DNA from 4 places in the Paenibacillus sp. WG02 genome. Region 2 is predicted to be linked to each of the others. Evidence: riboswitches for the same ligand, from Rfam matches in the RefSeq annotation. Region 2 holds a riboswitch; each other region holds the start of a gene.

Region 1 (3,139 bases), 2.2 Mb from region 2:
TTTACTAGACGCTGGAGGGAAAACTCGCGGCTATTTCTTGCCGCGAGGGTCCGTGTCATCGCTGGAGCGATGCTGCTGCCAATCCTGCTGGAGCTTGCCGCGCAGCGTGCGCAGCTCCTGCTGAAGGTTGCCGCCGGCTTCCTTCAGCGTCTCTTGCGACAGGCGGCCTGCTTCGCGGAGCCCCTGCAGCGCTTCCCGGCCGAGCTCGCGGCCGGTCACTTCCAGCTCGCGCCATGCGTCGCGAGCCTCTTTCCCGTGCAGCCCGCTGCCCGGCGGCTGCACCCGAGCCCCCTCGGCTGCGTGCCCTGCACGCAGCCCGCGCAGTTCATCCGCGAGCGCCAGGCACATGTCCTGGCTGCTCGCATACTGCGCGCGGTAGTGCTCGCAAGCGACTTCCTCGCGCTGCTTCTCTAAGAGTGCTAGCCGCGCGAGCTCCTCATCGCCGGCGCGCATCGCCAGCTCGGCCTGCTCGCCGCGCAGCTGCGCCATCTCCTCTGCGTTCACAATGTGTTGTCGCAGCTCAATAGTCCGCTGCAGCGCCTCCTCGTAGCGCTGTTCCAGCTTCTCAATCACGCTGCTTCCCCGTTCTTGATGCTCAAGCTTGCCGGCCGTTTCTTGCCATGCAGCTTCCGCCATTTTGCCAATGCGATTCAATATATTCATGAAGTTACACCCCCATTTCTTAAGATTTAAAATTCATTTCGTTTCTTCAGCAAATGAAAACCATACATCACTAAACCTATTGCGAATGCAATCGCGATTAAGCCTGATAGTTTAATGGTCAAAATTAAGCCGCCTAAGCCGGCGATAAACCATCCTATTTTCTTCCCATTCTTAATGCCTACATAGCCTAATCCAAGCATCGCTGCTGGGAATAATAATCCCATTAAATGAATATGACTGCCCAACTGATGCAGAGAAATAAGTATACCTGCCGTAATTAAAACCAATGCCAACCCTTTCGATCGATCCATACTCATTCTGCTTACCGCCCTTCACGTATTCTTCATGCTTCTATCGTACCTGAAACCGGTATTCGTCAAAACGGACTCGCGACTGTTTTTGTACCTAGACCTAAGTCCAGTACCTTCTAAGACCTCCATCCATATTTTGGCCGTTGTCCCACAGAGCCTCGAATGCTAAACTATTTGAAGCCGAGTCCGGTGCACAGACAAAGTGCCGGTACGGGGGACGATTTACATGGGGTGAATATTTGCTCTTCAAAGGAGCAGACTAGGGAGAACCTTCTTCCCGAACCCGTCAACTAACCTCGAAGGCTCATTGAAGGAGGATTACCAATTGCATACAATTACTAAAGGGTTAACTAGCCTTGCTGTGTCTTTAACAGTGTTGGCAGGAGGCTTTCTTTCCCCATTTTCGGCGCATGCCGCTGAGATGGATGTGAAAGTGCAAGTCAATGATGAGCTTGTTCAATTTCCGGATGCTCAGCCATTTTTGGATGACAATCATGCTACCCAAGTACCGATTCGTTTCGTAACGGAGAAGCTTGGTTATGACGTGAAGTGGCAAAAAGAAGGCGATGAGATCAAAGTCACGTTAAATAACAACAAACATTCGATCACCTTAGTATCGGGACAAAAAGAAGCCAAAATCGATAGCACTCCTGTCGAGATGGACACACATGCAGAATTCCAAAATGGACGCGTATACGTGCCTCTTCGGTTCTTAAGCAAAGCATCCAATATTCCCGTTCAGTGGGACGCTAGCAGCAAATTAGCTATTCTAAGTAAAGATGGCAATCAGCACGCGCCAGATTATGAATTATTTCAATCTACTGCCTATTCAGCAGATCCATCTGAAAATGGCGGCTACGGAGCTATCGATTATATGGGTAATCCATTAGGTATTGGAACCGTTGCTGTAGATCCGTCGGTGATTCCTCTAGGGTCTAAGCTCTATATAGAAGGTTATAATTTCAATGGCCTCCCTGCAGGCGGCATGTATGCTTACGCAACAGATACTGGCGGTGCAATCAAAGGAAAACGTATTGATATCTTTATCCCAGGATCCAAGCAATCCTTGCAAAAGTTTGGTATCCAAACCATTAAAGTGTACAAGCTATCCAATTAAACGGCTGAAATAAAAAAAAGCTTGGTTTCTGAGATTATATTCTCAAGAAATCAGCTTTTTTTATTTATGGTGGAAGGGCTCATCCACGCACCTCCTTCTGCTAATATTGCACTAGAAAGGCTGCTCTCCCATCATACTAGTGACGAGAAGAGCAGCCTGCAGTAGTTACTTAAACTTGATTTTTGGGGATACCATTTAAACTTGGAACGTAATCAGGTGCCTCGTTGCTCGATAGCGTTTGAGCTTCTTCCATGAAATTAGCGTTATTCTGCTGATTGTTTTTCTTATCTGCTTTGTTATCTTCGCGGTCATGCTTGGGATCGGCGTCATTTTTGGGCATTGCATTCACCTCCATTGTCTCATAGTTAGTATGAGAAGGCGGCTTGCATTTTATCCCAGTTATCTGGAACTGGCGTTGCTCTTTATATGACTGAACTACCCTCGAGGGTTTTAGTTTTTCTTGCCGCCATATGCTCCATTAGGAATGAAACATACGTTTCGTCCCGAACTAACCAAGCTGCATACTCCCTTTTAACATAACGTTCTGCCTCTTCAAAAGTAGAAAAATGTTGGTTGGATTCGACCCCATCCACATCGATTTCCCATCTGCCTCCAGAAGGAAAAATAAACACTTGCTGTTCATTTCTATTCTCATAAAGTGATCCATACACAGAATTTTTCGTGTTAAATGTATTTTTATTTGCATCCGCGCGAATGGGTTCCATTGGAAATGGCTTCGCAACATAAAATTGATAAGCTTCTTCTGTCATTGAACAACCGGATGCTTTCGCATGGCCTCCTCCTCCATAAAGACCCGCAATTTCCGAGACGTCGATGTGATCGTGAATCGTTCGAAAGCTTATCTTTTTACCGCCCATATTCATGATTGCGATGTAATCCAGATGAGGGTTTTCTTTGCCCAAATCGTTTCCAAGTTCAGAATGATAGGATTCCGCATGAACAATCCCTACATGATGGTCATCTATACGAGAGTGGATGATTTCTCTCTTTTTTCTGCGCACATAGCGTTCAATTTTTTCTTCTTCCA
Region 2 (3,139 bases):
GGCGAAGCTTCTTGATAAATTTTCGTGAATAATTCCATGGCTTGTTTCGCTTCCGGCGAGGAGAAGATCGTTTGACCGTCCTTCAAGAACATGGAGTCGTTCGGATTAATTTTATCACCGACAAACGCTTGCATAATCATGAGGGAGAAGTTATCGCCCCCTGCTCCGCCACGATACGCATATCCGTAACGATTCTTGGCTGGGTCAGTGAGCGCTTTGCCCTTTTCATAGACCTCTTGCCACGTTTTCGGCGGGGTTAATCCTTTTTCTTTGAACCAGTCTTGACGATAGTACAATACTTTCTGGTACAGCCCGTAAGGTATGTAATATGGCTTGTTATCAATGTATTCAGCTGCCATTTTAGCACTGTCGTTCAACGTCTTGTAATTCTCCCACTTCGTTGTAAACGGTTTCAGATCTTCGATGAAATTATTTGTTACAAATTGTTTTGCGGTATTATCTCGAACCTCGAGAACATCCAAACTTTCTTTCGCTCCCAGCATAGCAGCGATCTTCGTATCCGCATTCTGAAGCGGCGGCGAGATTAACTCTACTTTAATGGTTGGATTTTGCTTCTCGAATTCGCCGAGCATGTTTTTGAGAAGCGTTGTTCTTTCAGGGCTGGTCAAACTCTCAATCATTTTTAGTGTAACGGTCGCATTTTTGTCTCCGCCCGCGTTTCCCGTCTTCTCATCCGACGAGCAGCCTGCCAGTATCCCTCCTGCTAACATGACAATGGTTAACCCAGTGATCGACATCTTCTTTACAATAACAGTCATACGTGTGACCTCCCTATAAATTTTCTTAGTTCGATTTAACTGTGTGTCTATATAGCTATATAGCTGTACAGCTATCATACAGCTAAATCTTAAAGTAGTTGTATTTTTCTGTCAAGCGTAAAAAAAGACGAATCCACCAGTGATGCTCAACCCGGGCTATTCGCCAAATGTTAAAAATCCACGATGTAATAAGAGAATGGAAGTAAATCAATGAATGGCAGGATTGTAAGCGTATTATTGAGTGAATGTAGTGGTTGGAGTTATCTTTTTAAGTTTATTCAATCCTTTACTATGCTGTAAGAAGAGAGTAGTATTCAACTCGTACGTTACAGTTGAATATTTCGCTTAATTTTCTTATTAGAAAAGCGGGGGAACCAAAAGTTTTATGGGGTGAGTAAAGGTGCTTACGTATGGCACCATTTAGGGCAGATTCTCGCGGCCCGAACCCGACAGCTAACCTCGTAAGCGACCGTGGGAAGGAGAACATGTGTATAAACACAAGGTCTATCCTTGTGTTTTTTTGCGTCCTAAAACACAAGAATACGTCAGATATTAGGTTTAATTGGGGGAACTATCACGAATGACAAGCGACTCATTGAAAAAAATTATGTTTGGCAAACCGCTTAAATCCAGCGAAATGGAATCCGAAAAAATGCCGGTTTGGAAAGGACTGCCGATCCTATCCTCGGATGCCTTATCGTCAGTTGCTTACGGGACTGAGCAGATTCTTTTAGAACTTGCGACTGTTGGGGTTGCCGCTTTTGCGTTCTCTTTGCCTATTGCGTTATCCATTATTGCTCTGATTATGCTGCTAGTTTTGAGCTATAGACAAGTGATAGAGGCCTATCCGCAAGGTGGCGGAGCGTATATGGTTTCCAAAGAAAACCTAGGTATGGTGTGGGGAAGGCTGACTGGTGTTTCGCTGCTCATTGACTATACACTTACCGTTGCCGTTTCGATCTCTGCCGGCGTGCAGGCGATTACGTCAGCGTTTCCATCAGCGGTGCCGTATATTGTTCCGATTACTTTAGTTCTTGTGTGGATCATGGTTTGGCTTAATTTACGTGGAACATCGGAATCAGGTACGATTTTCGCTATTCCAACGTACTTTTTTATATTTTGTATTTTACTGCTAGTGGGCAAAGGTATATACGATATGCTGACGGGTTCCATTAATATGCATCCTATAGTGTTTGCTCCGAGTTCAATGACAAGCTCATTGACGTTATTCGTCCTTTTAAAAGCATTTTCCTCGGGGTGTTCCGCCGTGACAGGGATCGAGGCCATCTCCGATGCCGTGCCACATTTCCGCACACCATCCGTTAAAAACGCGAAGCGCACGTTAGTTTCCTTAGGGACACTTTTGGCTATCGTGTTTGGAGGCGTAACGGTATTAGCTTTGGGTTATGGTATTGTACCTGATCCTAATGGCCATACATCCGTCTTATCGATGGTGACAGAGCAGGCTTTTGGTCGTGGGGCGATGTACTATGCAACTCAAATTGGTACCATGCTCATTCTGGTTTTGGCTGCAAATACTAGCTTCAACGGCTTTCCAATCTTAGCATCCATTATGGCACAGGATAAAAACTTTCCGCGTATGTTCTCGTTCCGAGGAGACCGACTTTCGTTCCACTATGGGATTATCACGCTTGGTGTGCTTGCCAGTATTCTTCTGATTGGTTTCAAAGGTAAGACAGATGCACTCATTCCTCTATATGCGATTGGCGTGTTTTTATCTTTTACACTTGCGCAAGGCGGCTTGGTTCGTAAATGGTTGAGAGAGCGAGTGAAAGGTTGGATCGGAAAGCTGCTCATCAATGGTTTAGGCGGGATCGTTTCTCTTGTTGTTTTGCTCATATTTTCCATAACTAAATTTGCCGAAGGTGCGTGGATTGTTATTATTATAACCCCGCTGCTGCTTTGGTTAATTACGAAAATTAGTCATCACTACGATGATGTAGCGAAGCAATTGCGTATTGATATAACGATTGAGCGGGTTTGCACGAAGGAGCCTTTGATTATTGTGCCTGTGGCGGGCATTCATCGGGTTGTGGCACAGTCCTTGAACTATGCGAAATCGTTGTCGCCAAACGTGATTGCCTTCTATGTATCGTTCTCAGATGAAGATGAAGAATTGATGCAGGAGAAGTGGGATAAATGGGATCCGGGCGTTCGATTGGTTATTTTTAAATCGCGTTATCGGACGATACTTAAGCCGCTTGCTGAATTTATTGAGAGAATTGACACACATGTTTCGGAAAAACAAAACATTATGGTCATTCTACCGCAATTTATGCCGAAAAAATGGTGGCATCGACTGCTCCATAACCAGTCTGCTGCACGCATTCGTTCGAAGC
Region 3 (3,139 bases), 1.7 Mb from region 2:
ACCCTATTTAACGCGGTTGGGTTCGCTGTATGGTTTAGGGTGAAGGGGGCGGTCGGATTTAGGAAGCCTGTATGAGTGCTTTTTCTTGTCTATAAGTGGGAAGTTGTACTTCGTGCAACAATTTCTTTGGCTTTCTACTCTCTAAGCAAGAGATGTTGTATGCTGTACAACAATTTAGCCTTAATTCGTACTAAAAGGCCACTTTGGGTCTAAATTGTTGCATTTTTTGCAACATGTGCAGAGAAAATGCTTGATTTGGTTGATTAAAGTTGTACGTAGTACAACTTTAGTTGTTTGTGCGGGAAGGGATGAGAATCCGCAGGGGTTCGACCATACGTGACGGCTTCGAAGGTTAAACCCGAGTAGGACGTGCATCACACCGGTGAAAATTTAAGGATAAGCTGAAAAGAACTAGCATCCCGTACGTGAAGGCATCGAAGGATAACCCGTGGAGGACAAGCAAGCGGTCCTTGAATTCAACGGAGTAGATGAGCCTGATTTTGAGCTAATACAGATGCAAAAAGTGCATGTATTTTGAATATAAACGTACTTTTGAGAGGCAGAAGCTGCAGAAAGTACAGCAAAATCTCCCAAAGTGAGCCCAAACGTTCGAATTCAGCTGATTTTGATGTACAAAATGCAGGAATATTGAGAAATGAGATCATTGTTATGAAATTTGATGTACTTTTTGCATGATTCACTTGCCAAGGCTAATCCAAGCCTGTGACTCTGACAACTGATTTTCGTACGGAGCCAGTCACTTTATTACTCTGGAGATTCAATGGCGGTCTGACCTGGTTCTAATGGGAGCGAATAGAGGAATCATTCAACAAGCGAAATCAAAAGCGTAATAACTTCTCAAAGTGATAATTTCAACATTATCGCATTGAAACGGACGTGGACCGATATCGAATTAGACATGTCTCAAGACATAATCACATATGCATGAAATCGAAGCTTGAACGATGACGTTCAGGCTTCTTCTTTTTTGTGCTGAAAAAGCACTTGCATAAACTAATTATATTAGTTAAAATACTAATTATATTAGTATTCAGAAAGGAATGGGTCTCGACATGTCATTTATTGTATTTATGCTCTTATTTACAGTTTTAGGTGGATGGCTTGAAAGCCGTGTTCTCAAGCGTTCGAAAAGGGAGGGAATGTAAATGTTTGCTGGACATTTTGGGCTTGCTGCAGCATTGAAAGCAAGAACACCGGAGGTGCCGATCTGGGCGCTCATACTTAGTACTCAGCTGCTTGACGTTGTATTTGTACCCTTATTTCTTTCTAGTATTGAAACGATCGATACAAGCCTGGGTACGGGTTATGGGGAAGGGATTATTCACGCTGATTACACACACTCATTAGTTGGGGCGCTGCTCATTGCTATCTTATCGGGATTATTGGCTTGGAAATTATGGGGGAAAAGAGGAGGCGCAGCTATAGGAGTGCTTACCTTCAGTCACTGGATACTTGATCTTCTCGTTCATCGTGCAGATATGCCATTCTTACCGGGGAATGTTGGAGGACTTCCATTAGTAGGATTTAGTCTGTGGCAGTGGCCGTGGGTGAGTGCGGCTATTGAGATTATTCTCGTGATTGTAGGGGCTATTCTTTACTTTCGCACACTTCGTAATACCGCTAAACTGTCAAAATATAAGACACCAGACGATAACTTCATATGGCGTGCACATCTTGCAGGGGGAGTCATGGCCGTTCTGTTGATTGCCTCCTTTATTTCAGATTTTGTCTTGCACTTATAATTTCTTGGATACTATTACCACTGCGCAAAAGTTGAAACTAACAGTCAAATTATGCTAGTCTAACATAGACAAAAAATGCCGAATCTCGGAGCAGCAAAAGCTCTGGTACGGGGGACTTCTTTATTTGGGGTGAATGAATGCTCAGCTGTTTTAATAAACTGAGCGCGCTAGGGAAACCTCTTCCCGAACCCGTCAACTAACCTCGGAGGCTTCAAGGAGGAACAATTTTTGAAACTTTTTACAAAAAGCTTTATTTGTTCATGCGCACTTGTTTGCGCAGCAGTATCCATGTTTACGGCTCCATCGGTTCAAGCAGCATCATCTGCATCTAATGTAAAAGTCCAGGTCAATGATGAGTTGGTTCAGTTCCCAGAAGTACAGCCATTTATTGACAACACAGGAACATTGCAAGTTCCTCTACGCGTATTATCTGAGAAATTGGGTTATCAAGTAGGCTGGGCGAAGCAAGAAAGCGAAATTGTGGTCACGTTGGTGAACAAGCAGCAGATGATTCAACTGACAACCGACGAGAAGCAAGCGATCGTTAACAGCAAGAAGATTAGTCTGGAAAGCAGTCCGACGCTTTATCAAGGTAATACTTATGTACCCTTACGTTTCATCACTGAAACATTCGGTTCTCCGATTGAATGGAATGAGGCGAATCGTATTGCAATGGTGAATGTCGATGGCAAGTCGCACAAACCAGCTTGGATTGCACCGCCACCAGCACCAGCACCAGCTCCAAAGGTAGCAGCGGCAGTTATACCGTCCATGTCTGATCAAATCGTGCAAACAGCAAATACGTTCATGGGAACGCCATACGTTTGGGGAGGCACAACACCCAGAGGGTTTGATTGTTCCGGATTTGTACGCTATTTGTACGAAGCTAAAGGTATTGATCTACCCAGAACTGCGGTCCAAATGTACGATGAAGCAGGAACCAGGGTTATGGACTTGAAGGCTGGAGATCTTGTGTTTTTTGCTGCAGGAAGTGTGAACCACGTAGGGATTTATCTGGGAAATGATCAATTCATTTCGGCGACAACGTCAAGAGGTGTAAGGATAGATAGTCTCGCCAGTTCATACTGGGGATCCAGATATGTGGGAGCCAAAAGAGTTTTGTAAGTAAGCCATGTGGTGAAAAAAGGATTAATTCCATGGGCATTTGTTTTCTATGAATCTTTCGAATGAAAGCATAGAAGGCAGATGTTCTTTTTTTATGCGAAATATTGCGATTTTTATCGAAATTTTATGGTTTTTAGCCTATAATGAAGAAATGTTTGGAAGAAAGCAGGTGACACGAACCGCATGCAATTAAGTGTCTGGAAAAGTTGGTTTTATAAAAAAAGACATTCGAATAAAGCAAATAGCATGTA
Region 4 (3,139 bases), 3.3 Mb from region 2:
TTTGCTTTATTTGATTAATCATGTTTTGTGATGTATCTAGAAAAAGCATAGAATTAAACTCGTTTAACAAGTTCATTCCAACAAGACCAGTTCCACACCCAAAATCAATAGCATTCTTACTTTTAGCGTCAACTAAATATTCACGTATGGCATCTGATGATACCTTTGCAATTTGAATTCTTTCAGAAGTGTCATATATATTTGCTATCATTTCAAACTTATCCGTATTTCCCATTATTACCTCTCCAATCTCTGCCTAAAGAAGGCTGATCAAAATATGGATCCTGTATTATCGCACTAACTTTTCCCATTATTTTAGCTCCTAATGATTTTATATCTGAATACAGATTACCATATCTTTGAATTAACCTATATCACTAAAACAATCTGCCTGTTACATCAATGAACGAAAAAGGGGCTGCCCAAAGAACACTCCTTAACTATCGTTCTGCTTCCCTCAATAATTAGCGTTTATTATTGAATCAATTTTCGAATTTCATTTTCAACAATTCTTGTATTCCATGGTGAGAAAAAAACATTAGTGCCATCATCAGTAAGAGTAAAGGCGTAGGCTATCAGCTCGTTCGTGTAGAACACGAAATGATAATATGTCGGATCGCCCCCCCTGTTCTGGGGATTATAATTTTCCGTATCTTTCCCGCTTTCCAAAAACTGAATAAATTGTTCTTTCTCGCTATTATAAAGGGTTTTGTAGGGTTTTACTTCAATATGATTATAAAGGTCCACTCGCTCTACTTTTTATTTAGGCACATCTTTATAGTTATGCCTCATATTTTTTTTAAAGTCATCCTCCGCATATAAACGATATCCTCCAATTCTGGTCTCATCTCTTGCAGCTATTAACTCATTTATTTCAAACCCTTTGACCTTGTAAAGTTTAGTTCCAATCTCTAAAAATGCAGCATCTCCTGCTTTCGTTTGATAATTGGGGTTAGTAACAACATCTCCCACTTTAAATTTGACTTCACCAATTACCTGATTGGTTACATCATTTGGATCCTTTATCACACCTTCAAACAATCCAGTGTATGAATTTCCTGATAATTTAACAAAATCGACCCAATCGATCACAGCGTTTCCCTGAATTGAATTCGTATTAAAATTCGAGCATCCACTTAAAATTACAACGAAGAAAGTCATTAAAAATGCCCAAATTCTCACAATAAATCCCCCCCTTTCATCCCTGACGTAGACTGATTCGGATATGTTTCAACCCTCTTGTTAAATAATTACATTAACCAGTGCTTTCATTCAATCAGAAACAAGTAATTTCATAATATCTAAGCATCGAGGCAAATCCTTTTCTTCTAGCCGTTTCTTTAAATTTTTGGTAAGGTTCTCCATCGTTCATCTTAAATTTCCCTGCCCGCTCAATGAAAAAAGCAGGTTGTCTCAGCTGCCTGCTTTTTTCAAGTATCTATTCTGTTAGTTGAATGAAGAATTAAATGTGAAGGACTTCCATAACATACGATCAAAAAGTTGGTTATGATGGGCTTAATATTAACAACCGAAAAATAGCTTTATCCTTCAACGAAACTCATATAATACTGCTTCTAATGTACTCTCTGAGGCAAGGATACGGACCACCAAAAATATGAGCCATGGTTACGATAAATTCGTGATGTTCCTCCAAATATTTTTTGGAAATGCCGACGCGATTGGCTAGTAATTGTTGAACCGCTAAATCCCTTTCCAAACTTAGCTGGTTTAGCAAGTTATTGTTTTGTCCGACCGTTTTGCTTATTTCCAATAAAGTTTGTGTTTCGACGCCTGATGGCCGATACACCAAATTGGAAAATTGAATGTCGAACTCCTCCAGCCGTCGCTTTAAGTGAAGAATCTCTTCTTGACGTTGTACAGAAGTGTTTGATCTTTTCGATTGAAAAAGGTTCTTCACCTCTTTGGTTACTCTCTTAAAAAGCATGTCTAATTCCTCCTTTTTTCTCTTGAACGAAAAAAGGAAGCGAGGGAATAGAGCCCTAAAAAATAAAGGCCAATTTAATGTTTTTATCATTTTCTTTCCACGCTGACGAAGTTAGCTGACGGATTCGGGTTGAAAGTTAACCCTAACACTTAAAAGTGTACTCACCCCAGAAAACTTGGTTCCCCCGCTTCTTTAATCTAAAGAATTAAGCGTAGTATGATTCATTCTTATTTTATCAATTTACCCCAATACATATATAGAAACAATAGTAATATTTACTTATATTTTTTATGTCTATTTTCAACTAATAGTTCAATTTTACTGTGGTTAACGCAGCAAGGTCAACAACAACTGCAAGGGCAACTGCTGATTCTTAGCTCCCCTACTAGGCTTGAAGCTTATACGATAAGGTAAAGTAGAGAATTGAAGTTTCACATGGGGGGGCGTGTTGTGATGTTTTTGACGACTAACATGTTTCCTGCATATCCTAAGAAAAAACTCATTCTGGGTCTTAAAGGAGAAATACATTTGGATATTGCAGGTAAAAGAAATGAAAGCTAATATTGCATCTAAAGTATTTTATGATTTGTTTCCTCAGATCACCTGTCTTGAACAGGCGGCCACCGGATTTATTCTTACCGAGGGTCCAGCTTGGGATAAAACGGACGGCTCGCTTGTATTCAGCGATATTAAGGCAAACACGATTTATCGCTTGAGGGAGCAGGACCATCTCTCCGTAGTGCGGCGTCCAAGTGGAATGTCGAACGGACTGGCGTTTGACGCCGAACAGCGGCTCATTGCTTGCGAGCATGCTGGTCGAAGGCTCTCTTTATATTCCCTGTATGATCCGATTGGAACGATCGTTACGCTGGCTGACTGCTATGAGGGAAAACGCTTGAACAGTCCGAACGATGTAATTGTAGCTTCGGACCACTCCATTTACTTCACAGACCCCAATTACGGTTTAGTGAATGAATTGCAAGCACCGAAAGCGCAAGATCAGTTGTTTCAGGGAGTCTACAGGTTATCTCCGTCAGGCAAACTGACACTACTGATCAATGACTTTGCTGGTCCTAACGGTTTAGCGTTATCGCCTGATGAACGAAAGCTTTATGTCAGCGACACGGAACGTCAGCATATCAGAGTGTTCGATCTTGATGAGCAAGGCCGATTGGTGTACGGCAGACTGTTCGC

Evidence for each region. Region 2 has a riboswitch for cyclic di-AMP ahead of ACBP55_RS34925 (APC family permease). Riboswitches for the same ligand answer to the same signal wherever they lie in the genome.
Region 1: it holds a riboswitch for cyclic di-AMP, as region 2 does, so the genes downstream of both, ACBP55_RS07135 (stalk domain-containing protein) here and ACBP55_RS34925 (APC family permease) in region 2, are expected to answer to the same signal.
Region 3: it holds a riboswitch for cyclic di-AMP, as region 2 does, so the genes downstream of both, ACBP55_RS04520 (C40 family peptidase) here and ACBP55_RS34925 (APC family permease) in region 2, are expected to answer to the same signal.
Region 4: it holds a riboswitch for cyclic di-AMP, as region 2 does, so the genes downstream of both, ACBP55_RS20005 (hypothetical protein) here and ACBP55_RS34925 (APC family permease) in region 2, are expected to answer to the same signal.

The regions. Positions count from the first base shown of each region.
Region 1 is NZ_AP036016.1:1,486,722-1,489,860, reverse strand. Features, by position in the region: gene ACBP55_RS07145 (PspA/IM30 family protein) at 31-663, opposite strand; gene ACBP55_RS07140 (hypothetical protein) at 690-980, opposite strand; cyclic di-AMP (ydaO/yuaA leader) riboswitch at 1,143-1,295, shown strand; gene ACBP55_RS07135 (stalk domain-containing protein) at 1,300-2,091, shown strand; gene ACBP55_RS07130 (hypothetical protein) at 2,261-2,431, opposite strand; gene ACBP55_RS07125 (DHH family phosphoesterase) at 2,514-3,139, opposite strand, start outside.
Region 2 is NZ_AP036016.1:7,741,969-7,745,107, reverse strand. Features, by position in the region: gene ACBP55_RS34930 (ABC transporter substrate-binding protein) at 1-779, opposite strand, end outside; cyclic di-AMP (ydaO/yuaA leader) riboswitch at 1,112-1,262, shown strand; gene ACBP55_RS34925 (APC family permease) at 1,360-3,139, shown strand, end outside.
Region 3 is NZ_AP036016.1:965,640-968,778, forward strand. Features, by position in the region: gene ACBP55_RS04515 (permease) at 1,167-1,763, shown strand; cyclic di-AMP (ydaO/yuaA leader) riboswitch at 1,830-1,989, shown strand; gene ACBP55_RS04520 (C40 family peptidase) at 1,992-2,888, shown strand; gene ACBP55_RS04525 (hypothetical protein) at 3,072-3,139, shown strand, end outside.
Region 4 is NZ_AP036016.1:4,435,676-4,438,814, forward strand. Features, by position in the region: gene ACBP55_RS19995 (class I SAM-dependent methyltransferase) at 1-235, opposite strand, end outside; gene ACBP55_RS20000 (hypothetical protein) at 760-1,182, opposite strand; gene ACBP55_RS20005 (hypothetical protein) at 1,559-1,945, opposite strand; cyclic di-AMP (ydaO/yuaA leader) riboswitch at 2,032-2,167, opposite strand; gene ACBP55_RS20010 (SMP-30/gluconolactonase/LRE family protein) at 2,496-3,139, shown strand, end outside.